2 regions of the Azospira sp. I09 genome follow, and region 2 is predicted to be linked to the other one. Evidence: predicted binding sites of a transcription regulator. Region 2 holds the regulator's gene; the other holds the start of a gene.

Region 1 (8,875 bases), 140 kb from region 2:
CAGGGCGGTGCCCGCATTGACCACCAGGCAGGGCCGTCGCTCCTGGTTCCAGGCGCCCACCAGGGCGGCCCAGCGGTCCGCCCCCAGCTGGGCCGGGCGGGCGTAGCCGTTGCGCACCCCGGCAGCTTCCGGCGTCGCCAGAAAATTCTCCAGCCCGGGGGACAGGGGCACCAGGGCCTGGGCCACGGCCGCCGCCACTTCCGGTCCGGCCACGTTGCAAAAGAGAATGCGCTGCAGGCCCTGCCCCACCGGCAGGGCCTGGCGCAGGGCATGGGGCAGGTCGCCGATGCGCTCCCGTTCCAGGGCGCCCCGGGCACGCCAGGCGCCGGCCTGGCGCAGGCCCCACTTGAGGCGGGTGTTGCCGGCATCGAGCAGCAGGATCATAGGGGCCTCAGGGAAAGGTCGCCGGCCAGATGGCGCAGCACGCCGTCCGGGCCCTCCAGCAGCAGGGCGCCGTCGCCGTCGGCGCCGCGGCACAGGCCGGAGGCCACCACCTTGCCTTCCTCCAGCAAATGCACCGGACAGTCCTGCCAGGCATGGCGCTGCTGCCAGTCGTCGGCGAGGGCGGCAAAGCCGCCGCGGCTGAAGCGGTCCAGCACCGCCACCAGCTCCCGCAGCAGGGCCGCCAGCAGGTCGTGGCGCTCCGGCACCGCGCCCAGCAGGGTGGCCAGACCGGCCGGGGCCAGACCGCCGGGCGCACTCACCGCCGGTGCCCGCAGGTTGATGCCGATGCCGATGATGGCCTCGGTGCCGCTGCGGCTGGACGACAGTTCCACCAGGATGCCGGCCAGCTTGCCGAGGCCGCCCGGCACCGGGGCCAGCACGTCGTTGGGCCATTTCAGGACCACGCCGGTGGCGCCGAGGGATTCGCAGGCCCGGGCGACGGCCACGCCAACGGCCAGGGACAGGCCGGCCACCTTGTCGAAGCCGCCGGCAAAGCGCCACAGCAGGGAAAAGGTGAGACTGTCCTCGGGGCTGGAAACCCAGTCCCGGCCCCGCCGCCCGCGGCCGGCGCTTTGCCGGTCGGCCACCACCACACTGCCGGCCGGCGCCCCCCGGGCGGCCCGGCGCGACAGTTCGGAACTGGTGGAATCGCAGCTTTCCAGGCTGTCCACATCCACCCGGCCGACGATGGCGCCGAGGCGGGAAACGAGGAGGGCCGGGTCGATCAGGGATGCAGCCATGACAGCGCCAGAAGGAATGAAGGCGCCATTATCGGGGATAAGGCCGGGAAGGAAAAACTTCTCTGGCCCCATGCTCTGGCCTCATAGGCAGCCGCCGCCGGGAATCGAATCCCCCGGCGGGGCCGAAGCCGCTTATTCCGCCGCCGGTTCCTCGGCCGCAGCGGCGGCCTTGCCGCCCTCCAGACCCAGTTCCTGGATCTTGCGGGTGATGGTGTTGCGGCCGATGCCCAGGGCCTGGGCCGCCTCGATGCGGCGGCCGCCGGTGTGGGCCAGAGCGCGGGAGATGAGGATGCGCTCGAAGGTGTCGGAGAGCTTGCCGTGGATGTCCGGCACGCCCCGGGCCAGGAGCCGATCAGCCTCGGCCGCCAGGGCTTCCTCCCAGCCGCCGATGACGCCGGCGCCGCTGGCGGGGGAGGTTTCCCGCAGTTCCGGCGGCAGGTCCCCCACTTCCACCAGCTGGCCGGGAGCCATGACGGTGAGCCAATGGCAGAGGTTTTCCAGCTGCCGCACGTTGCCCTGGAAGTCGAGGGAGACGAGGAACTTCACTGCCCCGTCGGACAGGCGCTTGGGCTCCACCCCCAGCTCCTGGGCGCTCTTGGCGAGGAAGTGGCGGGCCAGCAGGGGAATGTCCTCACGCCGCTCGCGCAGGGCCGGCAGGCGGATACGGATAACGTTGAGGCGGTGGAACAGATCCTCCCGGAAGAGGCCGTCCTTGACCCGGGTTTCCAGGTTCTGGTGGGTGGCGGCGATGACCCGCACATTGGCCTTCAGCGGCTGGTGGCCGCCGACCCGGTAGTAGTGGCCGTCGGAGAGCACCCGCAGCAGGCGGGTCTGCAGTTCCGAGGGCATGTCGCCGATTTCGTCGAGGAACAGGGTGCCGCCCTCGGCCTGCTCGAAGCGGCCCCGGCGCTGGGTGGCGGCGCCGGTGAAGGCGCCCCGCTCATGGCCAAACAGTTCGGATTCGAGCAGGTCCTTGGGAATGGCCGCGGTGTTGATGGCGATGAAGGGCTTGTCCGCCCGGGGGCTGTGGCGATGCAGGGCCCGGGCCACCAGCTCCTTGCCGGAACCGGATTCGCCGGTGATGAGCACGGTGGCGTGGCTCATGGCCAGACGGCCGATGGCGCGGAAGACTTCCTGCATGGCCGGAGCCTGACCGAGAATCTCCGGACTGATGCTGGTTTCCTCGACCGCACCATCCTGGTGCATCGACTCATCCAGGGCCCGGCGGATCAGTTCCAGGGCCTGGTCCACGTCAAAGGGTTTGGGCAGGTATTCGAAGGCCCCGCCCTGGAAGGCGGCGACGGCGCTCTCCAGGTCCGAGTAGGCGGTCATGATGATGACCGGCAGGGAGGGGATGTGGGACTTCACGTGCTGCAGCAGCTCCAGGCCGGACTGGCCGGGCATGCGGATGTCCGAAAGCAGGACCTGGGGCACCTCTCCGGCATCCAGGGCGGCCAGGGCATCCACGGCGGAGGCGAAGCTCTTGTGGGCGATCTGTTCCCGGGCCAGGGCCTTTTCCAGGACCCAGCGGATGGAGCGGTCATCGTCGACAATCCAGACGGGTTTCATTGTGATCCCTTATTCGTTTTACGCTGTGGCGAAATGGTCCACAGCACCGAGCAATTACTTTGCCAGCTTGGCTGCCGGCCTCAGGCGTGTTCCAGGGGCAGGCGCACGATGAAGCAGGTGCGGCCCGGGCGGCTCTCGCATTCCACCGTGCCCTGGTGCTGCTGCACGAAGCTCTGGGCCAGGGTCAGGCCCAGGCCGGAACCACCGTCCCGGCCCGAGACCAGGGGGTAGAACATGCGCTCCCGGATGTCTTCGGGAATACCGGGGCCGTTGTCGATCACCTGCAGTTCCAGGGCCAGGCGGAAGCGCTTCTTGGCCAGGGTCACCTGGCGCACGGCCCGGGTGCGCAGCACGATCTCGCCCTTGCCTTCCATGGCCTGGGCGGCGTTGCGGGCGATGTTGAGGATGGCCTGGATCAGCTGCTCCCGGTCGCCGATGAGGTCCGGCAGGCTGGTGTCGTAGTCGCGGCGGATCTTCAGCTGGCCGGGGAATTCGGCCAGCAGCAGGCTGCGCACCCGTTCCAGGATTTCGTGGATGTTCACCGGCCCGGGCTGCATCGGCCGGTGGGGCGAAAGCAGGCGCTGCATCAGGTCCTGCAGGCGGTCCGCTTCCTTGATGATGACCTGGGTGTATTCCCGCAGGCTGGGGTTGTTCAGTTCGAATTCCAGCAGCTGGGCGGCGCCCCGGATGCCGCCGAGGGGATTCTTGATCTCGTGGGCCAGGTTGCGGATCAGCTCCCGGCTGGCCTGTTGCTGCTGCAGCAGGCGCTCTTCCCGGGAGGCGCGGATCTGCTGGTCGATGGGGCGCAGCTCCAGCAGCAGGCGGGCCTCCGGGGCATCCACCGGCGTCACGGTGCAGTTGATCTGCAGCACCTCGTCGTCTTCGCGGCGAATCTCGATGTTGTGGCCGGTATAGCTCCAGTCGTTGTCCAGGGCGCTGTCCATGGCCTTCTGCAGGCCGGCCGAGGCCTGGATGATGTCCAGCAGGGAGCGTCCCACCACCACCCGGCCGCTGGTGGCCAGCAGATTCTCCGCCGCCGGGTTCATGTGGCGGATGACGAGGCCATCACCCAGGAGGATGACAGCGGACGAAAGCAGGTCGAGGCCGCTGAAGGGGCCGGGATTCAGATTAGGCATGGCTGGTTGGATAGCAGGAAGCGTACCAGCCGCGGCGCTCAACGCAGATTGCCGATTTCCTTGCGGATGGCTTCGATGTTGCGCTCATGCAGTTGCACCTTGTCCTTGTAGGGCTGCACCCGCTCGGCCACCTTGGCGCCGTTGATGCCGCCGCCGACGTTGCGGTCGGTCGGCTGGATGTTGGCCTCCTGATTGGCCAGCTCCTTCTTGGCGGCCTCCAGGTTCTTCTGCTCGGCCGCCAGTTCCTGTTCCAGGATGGTGCGGCGGTCGTTGTCGCGGCTGCGCTGGGTTTCGCTGCCCACCTTGGGGAAATCCGAAGGCGAAGGCGTGCTGACCTTGGCCGGGGCCCGGCTGCCGCCGCTGGGAGCCGAGTTGGCGGGATCGGTGATGATGCGCTTGCAGCCCTTGCCGGGGGCATTGGCATAGGTGATGTGACCGGCGTCGTCGGTACATTTGAAGATGTCGGCCCGGACCGGGCCGACAAACCCCAGGGCCAGCAGGCTGGCCAGCAGGGAGGCACGGGAAAGCTTGGTATTCATTGCCGCTCCTTGAGTTCGGGGCAAGTGTATTGGATCGATAGGGCTTTTACAAATGCCTTTGCCATTGCTCCGGGCAAGCCCGGACACGGCGTCGGAGGCCACGCTCGGCGGCCTCGGGAGCAAAAAAAAGGGACGGCCGCGGCCGTCCCTTTTCTTGGTACTACAGCCGCTTAGCAGCTGTAGTACAGGTCGAATTCCACCGGGTGGGTGGTCATGCGCAGCTTGTTCACTTCTTCCATCTTCAGGTCGATGAAGGAATCGATCCAGTCGTTGGAGAAGACGCCGCCGCGGGTCAGGAACTCGCGGTCCTTGTCCAGGTTGGCCAGAGCTTCGTCCAGGCTGGCGCAAACGGTCGGGATCTTGGCATCTTCTTCGGGCGGCAGGTCGTACAGATTCTTGTCGGCAGCGTCGCCGGGGTGAATCTTGTTCTGGATGCCGTCCAGGCCAGCCATCAGCAGTGCAGCGAAGCACAGGTAGGGGTTGGCGATGGGATCGGGGAAGCGGGTTTCGATACGGCGGGCCTTGGTGGATTGCACGAAGGGCACGCGGATGGAAGCGGAACGGTTCTTGGCGGAGTAGGCCAGCTTCACCGGAGCTTCGTAGTGGGGCACCAGACGCTTGTAGGAGTTGGTACCGGGGTTGGTGATGGCGTTCAGGGCCTTGGCGTGCTTGATGATGCCGCCGATGTAGTACAGGGCGGTTTCGGACAGGCCGGCGTAGCCGTTGCCAGCGAACAGGTTCTGGCCATCCTTCCAGATGGACTGGTGCACGTGCATGCCGGAACCGTTGTCGCCAACGATGGGCTTGGGCATGAAGGTGGCGGTCTTGCCGTACTGGTGTGCCACGTTGTGCACGATGTACTTCAGGATCTGGGTCTGGTCGGCGCGACGCACCAGGGTGTTGAAGACGGTACCGATTTCGTTCTGGCCGGCGGTGGCGACTTCGTGGTGGTGCACTTCGACGGGCACGCCGCAGGCTTCCAGCAGCAGGCACATCTGGGCGCGCATGTCGTTGAAGGAATCAACGGGGGGCACGGGGAAGTAGCCGCCCTTGACCATGGGACGGTGGCCGGCGTTGCCGCCATCGAACTTCTCGGCGGTGGACCAGGCAGCCTCTTCGGAGAAGATCTTCACGTAGGTGCCGGACATGTCGGTCTTCCACTCCACGGAGTCGAAGATGAAGAATTCGGGTTCCGGACCGAAGAAGGCGGTGTCGCCGATGCCGGAGGACTTCAGGTAGGCTTCAGCGCGCTTGGCGATGGAGCGGGGGTCGCGGTCGTAGCCCTTGCCATCGGCCGGTTCCACCACGTCACAGGTCAGGATCAGGGTGGTTTCGTCGAAGAAGGGGTCGATGTAGGCAGTGTTGGGGTCCGGCATCAGCAGCATGTCGGAGGCCTGGATACCCTTCCAGCCAGCGATGGAGGAACCGTCGAAAGCGTGGCCGGATTCGAACTTGTCTTCGTCGAAGGCGCTGACGGGCACGCCCACGTGTTGCTCTTTACCGCGGGTGTCGGTGAAACGGAAATCGACGAACTTGACGTCGTTTTCCTTGACCATCTTCATGATGTCTTGGGGGGTAGCCATACGCTAAGTCTCCTAACTGAACAGGTACCGGCCGGACCGGCAAAATCAAATAATTCGGTGCGCGACTTTCATAGCAGGTTCCATGCCAGCACTTCGCGCCGAGTAGGCCATTGTGCCATAAGCAAACTTCCCGACCGGGACTTTTTTGACGCACGCAAACGGTGCATTTTACAGGCTAACGCACCATTCTGGTGCGTTCGTGTATATCAGCGCCCCAAAGCTGCTCGTCCCCCCTCGCGACAACTCCGGCGCCAGGAAACCTGGATGGCTCCGCCGGCAGCGGCATCTGACTTATACTTTTTCCATCAACCAGCAGAAGGACAAGCGCCATGGGCAAGATTTCCGACATTCTGACCCTGGCCCAGGAACGGGCCCGGCAACTGGGCCTGCCCTATGGCGGCGCCCTGACGCCCCGGGAGGCCTACGAACTGCTGCAGTCAGCGCCGGGAGCCAAGCTGGTGGATGTGCGCACCCACGCCGAGTGGGACTGGGTCGGCCGCATTCCCGGTGCCGTGGAAATCGAATGGATGCAGTATCCCGGCAACCAGCCCAATCCCCACTTCGCCGCCCAACTGGTGCATCAGGTGGATAAGGAGGCACTGGTGATGTTCATCTGCCGCAGCGGCGCCCGCTCCCACAAGGCCGCCGAAACGGCGGTGCAGGCCGGTTACACCGAGGTGTACAACGTCCTCGAAGGCTTCGAGGGCGACAAGGATGCCAACGGCCAGCGCAACAAGGTGGGCGGCTGGCGCCATGCCGGCCTGCCCTGGCAGCAGGGCTGAGGATCAGCCGAGCAGGTCCTTCAGCCCGGTGTAGATGGACAGCACCGTGGTGCCGATGGCCACCAGGGAGCTGGAAACCTCGTTGATGCGGGACACCGCCTTCTGCAGCTTTTCCATGCTGGGCGGGCCGCTCACCAGGCGCCGCGCCAGGGCCATCTTCCAGCCCCCCTGCCCTGCCGCCGACTCCGCCGCCAAGTCCGCCGGCAGCGCGGAGACACGGCGGGCCAGCAGGCGCCCCAGCAGCATGCCGGTGAGGTAGCTGAAACCGATGCTGGCGGCGTACTCGGCGAATTCACGCCACTCCACCCGCCCCTGGGGCAGCCAGGGCACCCCATCCACGTAGGCCACCAGACCACTCATGCCGAGCACCGCCAGGGCCGCCATGGCAAAGGCGGCAGCGCCGGCATGCCAGAGGGACCGCGGCCCCCGTTGCAGCAGCAGAAAACCGAAGGGCAGGGGAATGAGCAGGGAAACGATGCGCAGATATAGCGTGTCGAGATCGAAGGCCAGCACGATGAGGCCGTGGGCAAGCAGCAACAACAGCAGGGGCAGCCCCCAGTACAGCAGCCAGCTGCCCCGCCCGCAGCCGGAACCGCCGGTCGCCGCGCCGGGCATGGCCCCGGGCGGGCTGCCGCCTTCCAGCAGGCGAATCCGCTCCTGCAGGGCCGACAGTTCCGGTGCTGCCTCGCGGCTCTCCTGCAGCCGGGCCTCCAGGTCCGCAATGCGGGCCAGGAGCGGCTTGAACAGGTAGAGGTCGCGGCGGCAGACGGGACACACCAGGGCTTCCCGGGAAATGTCGGAGGTGCAGTAGGGGCACTTCATGGGATCACTTCACCACATTGAGCTGCAGCACGGTGGAGGACTGACGCCCCTCGCTGTCCTGCACGGTGACGCGGATCTGGTGCTCCCCCGGCGGCACTTCGGCGCCCGCCAGTTCGATACCGCCCGCACTCAAGCCGGTCTTGACCCGGGGCAGCAGGTCCACCGGGGTCGCCTTCAGGTAGGTGACGGAGACGCTGGCCGGATCGATCCGGGCGCCACCACGGGGTTCGAAGCTGACCTTCAGGTTGAAGGGGGATTTGACCGGGCCGGCCGCCGGGTCGGGGGACAGCATCTTCACCCCCGGGCCCCGGGTGATGCCGCGGGTGACCAGCCCCGCCGCCGCTGCCGGCAGACGGGCTTCCTCATCCTTGATCAGGGTCACCGCCGCGGCCGGGCCGCTGAGGAGGCCGAGCAAGGCCATCGTCGCAAAAAAACTCGTCACTCGCTGCATCGTCGCTCTCCTCTCAATCGCCCACCACCACGAAGGGGGCCCAAAACAGGGGATGGGCATAGCTGAACGCAGCCTTGCCCGTTTTCGCATCCACGCTGCCCGGCCCGGACAGAAGGGCCAGCATGGACTGGCGCAGGGCCTCAGCCTTGGCCAGCCCCGGCGTCTGCACCTGGCGGCGGAACAGGTCCGTCATGATGAGACGGGCCGCCACAGTTTCCACCGGCCAGTTGGAGACCAGCAGGGCCCGGGCGCCGGCGTAGAAAAAGGCCCGCCCCAGGCCGGATACGGCTTCGGCGCCACTGCCCTCCCCCGCTGCCGTATTGCAGGCGGAGAGTACCACCCAATCCGCATTCAGCTTCAGGCCGAGAATCTCGTCCAGGGTCAGCAGGCCGTCGCCCTTGCCGCCGCTGAGCTGGGGCGCCGTGAGGGCCAGGGCCGGCTGGGTCAGGCCATCCAGGTCGCCGGGCACCAGGCCGTGGGTGGCGAACATCACCACCCGCCGGTTGCTCAGGTCCGTCTCCAGGACGGAGCGTTCGCTGGCCCGGGTCTGCAGGTAGATGTCGTCATCCCGTTCGGCCCCCAGGACCCGGGCAATTTCCCGGATTTCGCTGCCCGTGTCGGGCAGGCGCGGCAGCAGGGCCAGCTCGGCCGAATCGACGCCGCCGGTGCGGGGCACGCTGCGCAGGTGCAGGGGCGCTCCCCGGGTGGCCATGCCCTTGGGGGGCAGCGCCGCCAGCCGGGCCTGCTCCTCGCTGAACAGGGGATCGCCGAAACCGATGAAGGGACGACGCCCGGAATCCCCCGGCTTG
Region 2 (8,875 bases):
GGAGGCCCTGGCCGCCGCCGTCGGCGAAGCCCTGCTGCAGCGGGGCGAGCGCCTGGCCACCGCCGAGTCGTGCACCGGCGGCTGGATTGGCCAGTGCTGCACCGCCATCGCCGGCAGCTCCAACTGGTTCGACCGGGGCTTCATCACCTACAGCAACGAGGCCAAGCAGGACATGCTCGGTGTGCCGCGCCAGACCTTGCGCAGCGAAGGGGCTGTGTCGGAAGCCACGGCAGGCGCCATGGTCCAGGGTGCAATTGCCAGGAGCCGCGCCCAGTGGGCGCTGGCGGTCAGCGGTATCGCCGGTCCCACCGGCGGCACCCCGGCCAAGCCGGTGGGCACGGTGTGCTTCGCCTGGGCCGGCCCCGAGGACTGGGTGGCGCTGGAAACCCGCCATTTCGCCGGCGACCGGGAGGCGGTGCGGGCCCAGACCGTGGCCCATGCCCTGGACGTGCTGCGGCAGCGGCTGCAGGCGCCGGTGCTGGCCTAAGCCCCGGGCCTGGATTACCATCGGCCCATTCCCCCTTTTTCCGCGGAGCGCGCCATGAAAGGCAACACTGAAGTCATCAAGCTGCTGAACGAACTCCTGGCCGGCGAACTGATGGCCCGGGACCAGTACTTCATCCACGCCCGCATGTACGAGAACTGGGGCCTGAAGAAGCTCAACGAGCGCATCTGGCACGAGATGCAGGACGAAACCGAGCATGCCGACTGGCTCATCAAGCGCATCCTGTTCCTCGAAGGCACTCCGGGCATGACCCCGGCCAAGTCCATGAAGATCGGCAAAACCGTGCCGGAGATGCTGAAGAGCGACCTGGCCGTGGAAATCTCGGTGGTCAAGGAACTGCGTGCCGCCATGGCCCGCTGCGAGGCCCACAAGGACTACGTGACCCGGGACATGCTGCTGAAGATGCTGGACGACACGGAAGAGGACCACACCCACTGGCTGGAACAGCAGCTGAAACTGATCGAACTGGTGGGCCTGGAAAACTACCTGCAGTCCCAGATGGGCGACGCCGCCTGAGCCGCTGCCGCCCCGCCAGTCAAAAGGCCGCCCGTGGGCGGCCTTTTGCGTTGACCGGCGCCCTTCAGCTGCGCCGCCGGGGCGGCCACAGGTCCGGCGATTCCTGCAGTTCGGAGAGGTCCTGGCTGATGCTGACGAAGTGGGTGATGCGCCCGTTGGCGTCGCGGATGGGGGCGATGGCCTGCAGGCAGACGTAGATGCTGCCGTCCCGCCGCCTGTTGAGCAGGCGTCCGCGCCAGGTCTTGCCGGCGTTGATGGTGCGCCACAGGTCGGCATAGGTGCCGACCTCGTTGAGCCCGGACTTGAGCAGCCGTGGCGTCTGTTCCAGGATGTCCTCCAGGCCGTAGCCGGTGACTTCCGAGAAGGCCTGGTTGCAGTATTCGAAGCGGCCCTGGGCGTCGGTGATGAAGACTACCGAGGGATTCTGTTCCACAGCCATGGAGAGCTTCTCCAGTTCCGCCTCCACCTGCTTGCGCTCGTGGATGTCGCGGAAGGTGCCGGCCAGGTGCCGGGCCTGGCCGTCGGCGCTGTCCACCACCTGGCCTTCGCCGCGGAACCAGCGCCAGTGGCCGTGCCGGGTGTGGGTGCGGTATTCGCAGCGGAAGCGGAGGCTGCGCCCGTCGCGGCAATCCAGCAGGGCCTGCATGGCCCGGGCCCGGTCCTCCGGGTGCAGGCTGGCCTCCCATTCGGCCAGGCCGACGCTGCGCTCGGCCAGGCGGTAGCCGTTGCCGTCGGCCACGGCCAGGACGAACTGCAGATTGCCTGTCTCCACCGCCCAGTCCCACACCCCCACCTCCGAGGCACCCAGGGCCCGGCGCAGGCGCTCCTCGCTGGCGGCGAGACGGTCCATGGCCCGGTGCAGGGAGGTGACGTCCTGGGTGATGCCGTGGATGCGCACCACCCGCTCCGCCACCACCACCGGATGGCTGCGGACCCGCAGCCAGCGCACCTCGCCGTCGCGGATGATGCGGAATTCCTGGTCGGCGGCTTCCCCCGCGAACTGCCGTTCGAAAGCGGCCAGGGTGGTTTCCCGGTCCGCCGGATGCAGGTCGTCGGCCCAGCGCATGGCGTTCGCATACAGCTCGGCGGCGGAATGACCGCTGAGGCGCTGGGTGGCGCCGCTGACGAAGGAGAAACGCCGTTCCTCCGCCTCCAGGGTCCAGATGACGTCGTCGAGGGAATCCAGCACCTGTTCCAGGCGCTCCTCCGCCCGGTTGCGGTCCTCCTCGGCGCTGCGGCGCTGCCGGTTGGCGGCGGCCAGGGCCAGGGTCACGGCGGTGAGGGAGGCGATCAGCACCTGCAGCTTCACCTGCACCAGCTGGGGCTCGATATTGGCGAAGGGGCCGGTGCCCAGGGCGGCGAAGACGGCGGCCGTCAGGGCCGTGGTGGCCAGGGCCAGGGTCACCAGGCGCAACTCGCAGCTGAAGGCGATCCAGATCAGGGTCAGCAGGAGCAGCAGGCCGGCGTAGGCAAAGGATTCGGGGGCCCGCTCGGAGAAGAACCACAGGCTGCTGAGGGCGGCGGCGACCACCGCCGCCACCGCCAGATGGCGCCAGCGGCCCTGGTCCAGGCCTTCCCGGGGCTGCAGCCAGGCCAGCAGCAGGGGGGCCAGCAGCTGGGTGCCGGCCAGGTCGCCCACCCACCAGCCGCGCCAGGCGGGCAGCAGCTGGGCCGGCTCCAGGCTGCCGCCCAGGCTCAGGGCACCGACGCCCAGGCTGGCGCTGATGGCGCCGCCCAGCACGGGGGCGCTGAAACACAGGTGCAGCACGTCCTGGGGGCGGCCCAGGCGCGGATCGAACTGCAGGGGACCCCGCAGCAGACGGTAGCCGGCCCAGGCGCCAAGGGCGTTGCCGGCGCCCATGAGCAGGCCGGTGAGGGGAGCAAAGCCGCTGATGAGGGCGCTGCCCAGGGTGGCCAGCAGCACTGCCGGCCACAGCCGGCCGCCGCCCAGGACGAGGGCGGCCAGGGCAATGCCGGCGGGGGGCCAGAAGGGCACGAAGAGGCCGTGGCCGGCAGTGCCGATGGCCATGGTCAGCTGGGCCACCGCCAGATAGGCGGCAAACACCAGCAGCAGCCCCGGGAGCAGGGGCAGGTGGGCAGCGGGGAGGAGAGCGGCGGCCGGGGGCGCCAATAATCGCTTTAGCATAATTTGCGCCATTTTCCCTGCTTTGCCGCGGTGTTCCAAGGCCTTTGATGCTGGGGATAACACGTAGTCCGGGTAACTTGGCGTAGGCCGGAGGGTTTGTGCCATAATCAGCCGCTTGATTTTGGGGAATTCAGTCATGGACGACAACAAGGCCAAAGCACTAACCGCCGCACTGGCGCAGATTGAAAAGCAGTTCGGCAAGGGCGCCATCATGAAGATGGGCGAGACCGAAGTGGACAAGGGCGTGGACGTGGTGTCCACCGGCTCCCTGGGCCTGGACGTGGCCCTCGGCGTGGGCGGCCTGCCCCGGGGCCGGGTGGTGGAAATCTACGGTCCGGAATCCTCCGGCAAGACCACCCTGACCCTGCAGGTCGTCGCCGAGATGCAGAAGCTGGGCGGCACCGCCGCCTTCATCGACGCGGAACACGCCCTCGATCCCCAGTACGCCCAGAAGCTGGGCGTGAACATCGGCGAGCTGCTCATCTCCCAGCCGGACAACGGCGAACAGGCCCTGGAAATTGCCGACATGCTGGTGCGTTCCGGCGGTGTGGACGTGATCGTGGTGGACTCCGTCGCCGCCCTCACCCCCAAGGCCGAAATCGAAGGCGAGATGGGCGATTCCATGATGGGCCTGCACGCCCGCCTGATGAGCCAGGCCCTGCGCAAGCTCACCGCCAACATCAAGAAGACCAATACCCTGGTCATCTTCATCAACCAGATCCGCATGAAGATCGGGGTGATGTTCGGTTCCCCGGAAACCACCACCGGCGGCAACGCGCTCAAGTTCTACGCCTCCGTGCGCCTGGATATCCGCCGTATCGGCGGCATCAAGAAGGGTGACGAGGTGATCGGCAACGAAACCCGCGTCAAGGTGGTGAAGAACAAGGTCTCCCCGCCCTTCCGCGAAGCCCTGTTCGACATCCTCTACGGCGAAGGCATCTCCCGCGAGGGCGAGATCATCGAACTGGGGGTGGCCAACAAGCTGATCGAGAAGTCCGGCGCCTGGTACTCCTACAAGGGCGAGAAAATCGGCCAGGGCAAGGACAACTCCCGGGAATTCCTCAAAGCCAACCCGGCCATTGCCCAGGAAATCGAAGGCAAGATCCGGGAAGCCCTGGGCGTGGCCAATCCCGCCCCGGCGGCCGCTGCCGGAGAATGACCCCGAGCCTGCGCCAGCGGGCCCTGGGGCTGCTGGCGCGGCGGGAGTACAGCCGGGCCGAACTGGCCCGCAAGCTGGCGCCCCACGCAGAATCCGAGGCTGAGCTGGAGACCCTGCTGGACGACCTGGCGGCTCGCCGCCAGCTTTCCGATGCCCGCTATGCCAGTGAAAGGGTCGCCATCCGGGCCCGCCGCTACGGCGATGCCCGGCTGGCCCAGGAACTGCGGCAGAAGGGCGTGGCCGAGGAAACCGTCGCCGCGGCCCTGGCCCAGGGCGGCAGCGAGCTGGAACGGGCGCGCCAGGTGTGGCAGAAGAAATTCGCCGCCCTGCCCGCCGATCTGGCCGAGCGGGCCAAACAGACCCGCTTCCTCCTCAGCCGCGGCTTTGCCGCCGCCACCGTCCGCCAGGTGCTGCAGGGCGGCTGGGACGACGAGTCCGGCAGCGACTGGTAGAACCCCCGGGCGACACCTCTGGCACAATGCCTTTACGCCCCCGCATTCATAGAATCTGATAGCCCATGTCCGAGCAGAACCCCGACCTCATCGCCAAGCTTTCCGCCAACAACCTGAAAAAGCGCTACAAGTCCCGCACCGTGGTGCATGACGTGTCCTTCGAGGTGGGCAGCGGTGAGGTGGTCGGCCTGCTGGGCCCCAACGGTGCCGGCAAGACCACCTGTTTCTACATGATCGTCGGCCTGGTGCCCTCCGACGGCGGCTCCATCCAGCTGCAAAATCAGGAAGTGACCCACTTCCCCATCCACAAGCGGGCCCATCTGGGCATTTCCTACCTGCCCCAGGAGGCCTCCGTCTTCCGCAAGCTCAACGTGGAGGAGAACATCCGCGCCGTGCTGGAACTGCAGAAGCTACCCAAGCACGAGATCGACCTGCGCCTGGAGGAGCTGCTGGAAGAGCTGCACATCGGCCACATCCGCGCTTCCAATGCCGCCGCCCTGTCCGGTGGCGAGCGCCGCCGGGTGGAAATCGCCCGGGCCCTGGCCACCTCTCCCCGTTTCATCCTGCTGGATGAGCCCTTCGCCGGCGTGGACCCCATCGCCGTGCTGGAAATCCAGAAGATCATCCGTTTCCTCAAGGACCGCAGCATCGGCGTGCTCATCACCGACCACAACGTGCGTGAGACCCTGGGCATCTGCGACCGGGCCTACATCATCAATGAGGGACGGGTGCTGGCGTCTGGCCGCCCGGATGAGATCGTTTATAATGAAGACGTCCGAAAAGTATATCTGGGCGAGAGCTTCCGTCTCTGACGAGCCCAGTCTCCGAGTCTTTCCCTCAACCCGCTCATTGCCGCCGGCCCCTTCGGCCCCGGGTCCATGAAACCAACCCTCCAACTCAAACTCTCGCAGCACTTGGCCCTGACGCCACAGCTGCAGCAGTCCATCCGGCTGCTGCAACTGTCGACGCTTGAGCTGGAGCAGGAGTTGGAGAAGTATCTGCTGGAAAACCCCCTGCTGGAGCGGGAGGACGAGAACTACGAGCCCTCCTACAGCGGGAGCGAAGGCGAATACGCCGGCAGTACGGCCGAGTCCGCTGCCGAAGGCCCGCGGGAAGGCGATAGCGGCGAATCCGGTGAAGGCGCCGACAGTCACGGCCCCGAAGAAGTCCGGGACGACAGCCGGGACCGCCTGGGTGAGGGCGAGGACTGGTTTGCCGAAGGCAGCTACCCTTCCGCCTCCCGCGACGAGGACGAGGATTCCGACTTCCAGGAAGTGCAGGCCGCCAACACCTCCCTGCGCGACCACCTCAACTGGCAGCTGGGCCTGATGCAGCTCTCCGAGCGGGACCGGCAGCTGGTCAGCTTCCTGATCGAGGCGCTGGACGAGGACGGCTACCTGACCCAGCCCCTGGAGGAGCTGCAGGAAGCCCTGCCGGAAGAGCTGGAAATCGATCTGGACGACCTGCAGATCGCCCTGCGCCACCTGCAGCACCTGGACCCGACCGGTGTCGGTGCCCGCACTCCGGGCGAATGCCTGGCCCTGCAGCTGGAAGCCCTGCCGGCCGACGAGGTGCGGGACCAGGCCCTGAAGCTGGTGCGCCATCACCTGGAACTGCTGGCCGGCCGGGACTTCACCAAGCTGAAGAAGCTGCTGGGCTGCGACGACGAGCGCCTGCGCGCCGTCACCAACCTGGTGAAGAGCCTCAACCCCCGGCCCGGCGCCCAGTACGCGCCCCTGGATGCCCGCTACATCACCCCGGACGTGGTGGTGAAGAAGGTGCGCAACCAGTGGACCGCCAGCATCAATCCGGACGCCTACCCGCGCCTGCGCATCAACCGGCTCTACGCCGAGATCCTCTCCAAGCAGCGCGGCTCCAGCCTCTCCGGCCAGCTGCAGGAGGCCCGCTGGCTGATCAAGAACGTGCAGCAGCGTTTCGACACCATCCTGCGCGTGTCCCAGGCCATCCTGGACCGCCAGCGCCAGTTCTTCGAACACGGCGAGGTGGCCATGCGTCCCCTGGTACTGCGGGAAATCGCCGAAACCCTGGGCCTGCACGAATCCACCGTCTCCCGGGTGACCACCCAGAAGTACATGGCCACCCCCCGGGGCATTTTCGAACTCAAGTATTTCTTCGGCAGCCACGTGGCCACGGATACGGGGGGCGCCTGTTCGGCCACCGCCATCCGGGCCCTGATCAAGCAGCTGGTGGCGGCCGAAGACCCCAAAAAACCCCTTTCGGACAGTCAAATATCCGAAATTCTTGGCCAACAAGGCATTGTTGTGGCGCGTCGAACCATTGCAAAATACAGAGAAGCGCTCAACATTTCGCCGGCCAACCTACGCAAGTCCATCTAAAAAAGGAGCGAGCCATGAACCTGCACATCACCGGACATCACCTGGAAGTCACCCCGGCGATCCGCGACTACGTCACTGCCAAGCTGGAGCGGGTTACGCGTCACTTCGACAGCGTCATCGACGTCAACGTCATCCTCACCGTGGAAAAGCTGAAGCAGAAGGCTGAAGTCACCGTGCGCGTGCCCGGCAAGGACATCCACGTGGATGCCGAGGATGCCGACCTGTATGCCGCCGTGGACACCCTGATCGACAAGCTGGACCGCCAAGTGCAGAAGTACAAGCAGAAGGCCCAGGATCACCACCGCGACACCATCAAGAATCACATCGAAGAGTGATCTGATTCCCTCTCCGGGACTGGGACGAAAGGCATAGGCGGCGGGGTCGTTTTCCGTTATGATCCCGCCACTTTTCGCCTGGTATCCTGCCTGAATCCCAGTCTCCAACCGGCCCTGCCGCCGCCATCCCGCTGTTCGGGGAAGGTTCCCGCCCCATGGATCTGATTGCCAAACTCCTCCCTCCCGCCCACATCCTGCTGGACCTCGAAGCCAGCAGCAAGAAGCGGGCATTCGAGCAGGCCGGACTGCTGTTCGAGAACAACCTGGGCATCGCCCGGGCCACGGTTTTCGACAGCCTCTTCGCCCGGGAAAAACTCGGTTCCACCGGCCTGGGCCAGGGGGTTGCCATTCCCCACGGCCGCATCAAGGGGCTCAAGGAAGCCGCCGGCGCCTTCATGCGCCTGTCCGCCCCGGTGCCTTTCGATTCCCCCGACGGCAAGCCCGTCGGCCTGATGTTCGTGCTGCTGGTGCCGGAACAGGCCACCGAGCAGCATCTGCAGATTCTTTCCGAGCTGGCCCAGCGTTTCTCCGACCGGGCCTTCCGCGAGGCCCTGGGCGCCTGCGACAACACCGACGACGCCCACCGCCTGTTCACCGACTGGGGGAACCATGCGGCAAATCTCCATCAGCCAGCTGTTTGAGGACCACCAGGACAAGCTGTCCCTGACCTGGGTCGCGGCCCAGGGTGCCGAACGCTCCATCGAGATCCGGGAGCGGGGCAACTACGGCGCCGACGTGGTCGGCCACCTCAACCTGATCCACCCGGAACGCCTGCAGGTCATCGGCGCCGCCGAGTACCAGTGGCTGAGCCGGGTCAATCCTGAGCGCCTCAAGGCGCAGATGAACGAAATCTTCGCCGCCCAGCCCCCCGCCGTCATCGTCGCCGAGGGCCTGGAAGTGCTGCCGGCCGTGCTGGAGGGCTGCGAGAGCACCGGCACGCCCCTGTTCACCACCGCCAAACCCTGCTCGGCCGTGATCGACCTGCTGCGCATCTACCTCTCCCGCCGCCTGGCGGACACGGTGTCGGTGCATGGCGTCTTCATGGACGTGCTGGGCATGGGCGTCCTCATCACCGGCGATTCCGGCGTCGGCAAGTCCGAACTGGCCCTGGAACTGATTTCCCGGGGCCACGGCCTGGTCGCCGACGACGTGGTGGAACTGGCCCGCATCGCTCCCGCCACCATCGAGGGCCGTTGCCCGGGCATGCTGCGGGACTTCCTCGAAGTGCGGGGCCTGGGCCTGCTCAATATCCGCACCATCTTCGGCGAGACCGCCTCCCGGCGGAAAATGAAGCTCAAGCTGATCGTGCACCTGCAGAAGCCGGTGGCCGGGGTGGATGCGCCGCGCCTGCCCCTGGATGCCCAGACCCAGGAGATCCTCGGCGTGGCCGTGCGCAAGGTGGTCA

Evidence for each region. The regulator sigma-54, encoded in region 2, starts transcription at its own class of promoters, with help from an activator protein. The targets are predictions, from matches to a motif close to TGGCACGCTTNCTGCTNA.
Region 1: glnA (glutamate--ammonia ligase) is a predicted target of sigma-54. The motif match lies at 6,082-6,099, and genes of this name have one in related genera.

What each region holds. Positions count from the first base shown of each region.
Region 1 is NZ_AP021844.1:2,309,241-2,318,115, forward strand. Features, by position in the region: gene AZSP09_RS10770 (type III pantothenate kinase) at 1-384, opposite strand, end outside; gene AZSP09_RS10775 (biotin--[acetyl-CoA-carboxylase] ligase) at 381-1,184, opposite strand; gene ntrC (nitrogen regulation protein NR(I)) at 1,317-2,753, opposite strand; gene glnL (nitrogen regulation protein NR(II)) at 2,834-3,889, opposite strand; gene AZSP09_RS10790 (DUF4124 domain-containing protein) at 3,928-4,428, opposite strand; gene glnA (glutamate--ammonia ligase) at 4,599-6,011, opposite strand; gene AZSP09_RS10800 (rhodanese-like domain-containing protein) at 6,341-6,793, shown strand; gene AZSP09_RS10805 (hypothetical protein) at 6,797-7,615, opposite strand; gene AZSP09_RS10810 (hypothetical protein) at 7,620-8,066, opposite strand; gene AZSP09_RS10815 (CHAT domain-containing protein) at 8,080-8,875, opposite strand, start outside.
Region 2 is NZ_AP021844.1:2,453,599-2,462,473, reverse strand. Features, by position in the region: gene AZSP09_RS11540 (CinA family protein) at 1-487, shown strand, start outside; gene bfr (bacterioferritin) at 542-1,021, shown strand; gene AZSP09_RS11530 (PAS domain S-box protein) at 1,086-3,167, opposite strand; gene recA (recombinase RecA) at 3,304-4,326, shown strand; gene recX (recombination regulator RecX) at 4,323-4,778, shown strand; gene lptB (LPS export ABC transporter ATP-binding protein) at 4,844-5,590, shown strand; gene AZSP09_RS11510 (RNA polymerase factor sigma-54) at 5,657-7,135, shown strand; gene hpf (ribosome hibernation-promoting factor, HPF/YfiA family) at 7,150-7,470, shown strand; gene ptsN (PTS IIA-like nitrogen regulatory protein PtsN) at 7,626-8,111, shown strand; gene hprK (HPr(Ser) kinase/phosphatase) at 8,080-8,875, shown strand, end outside.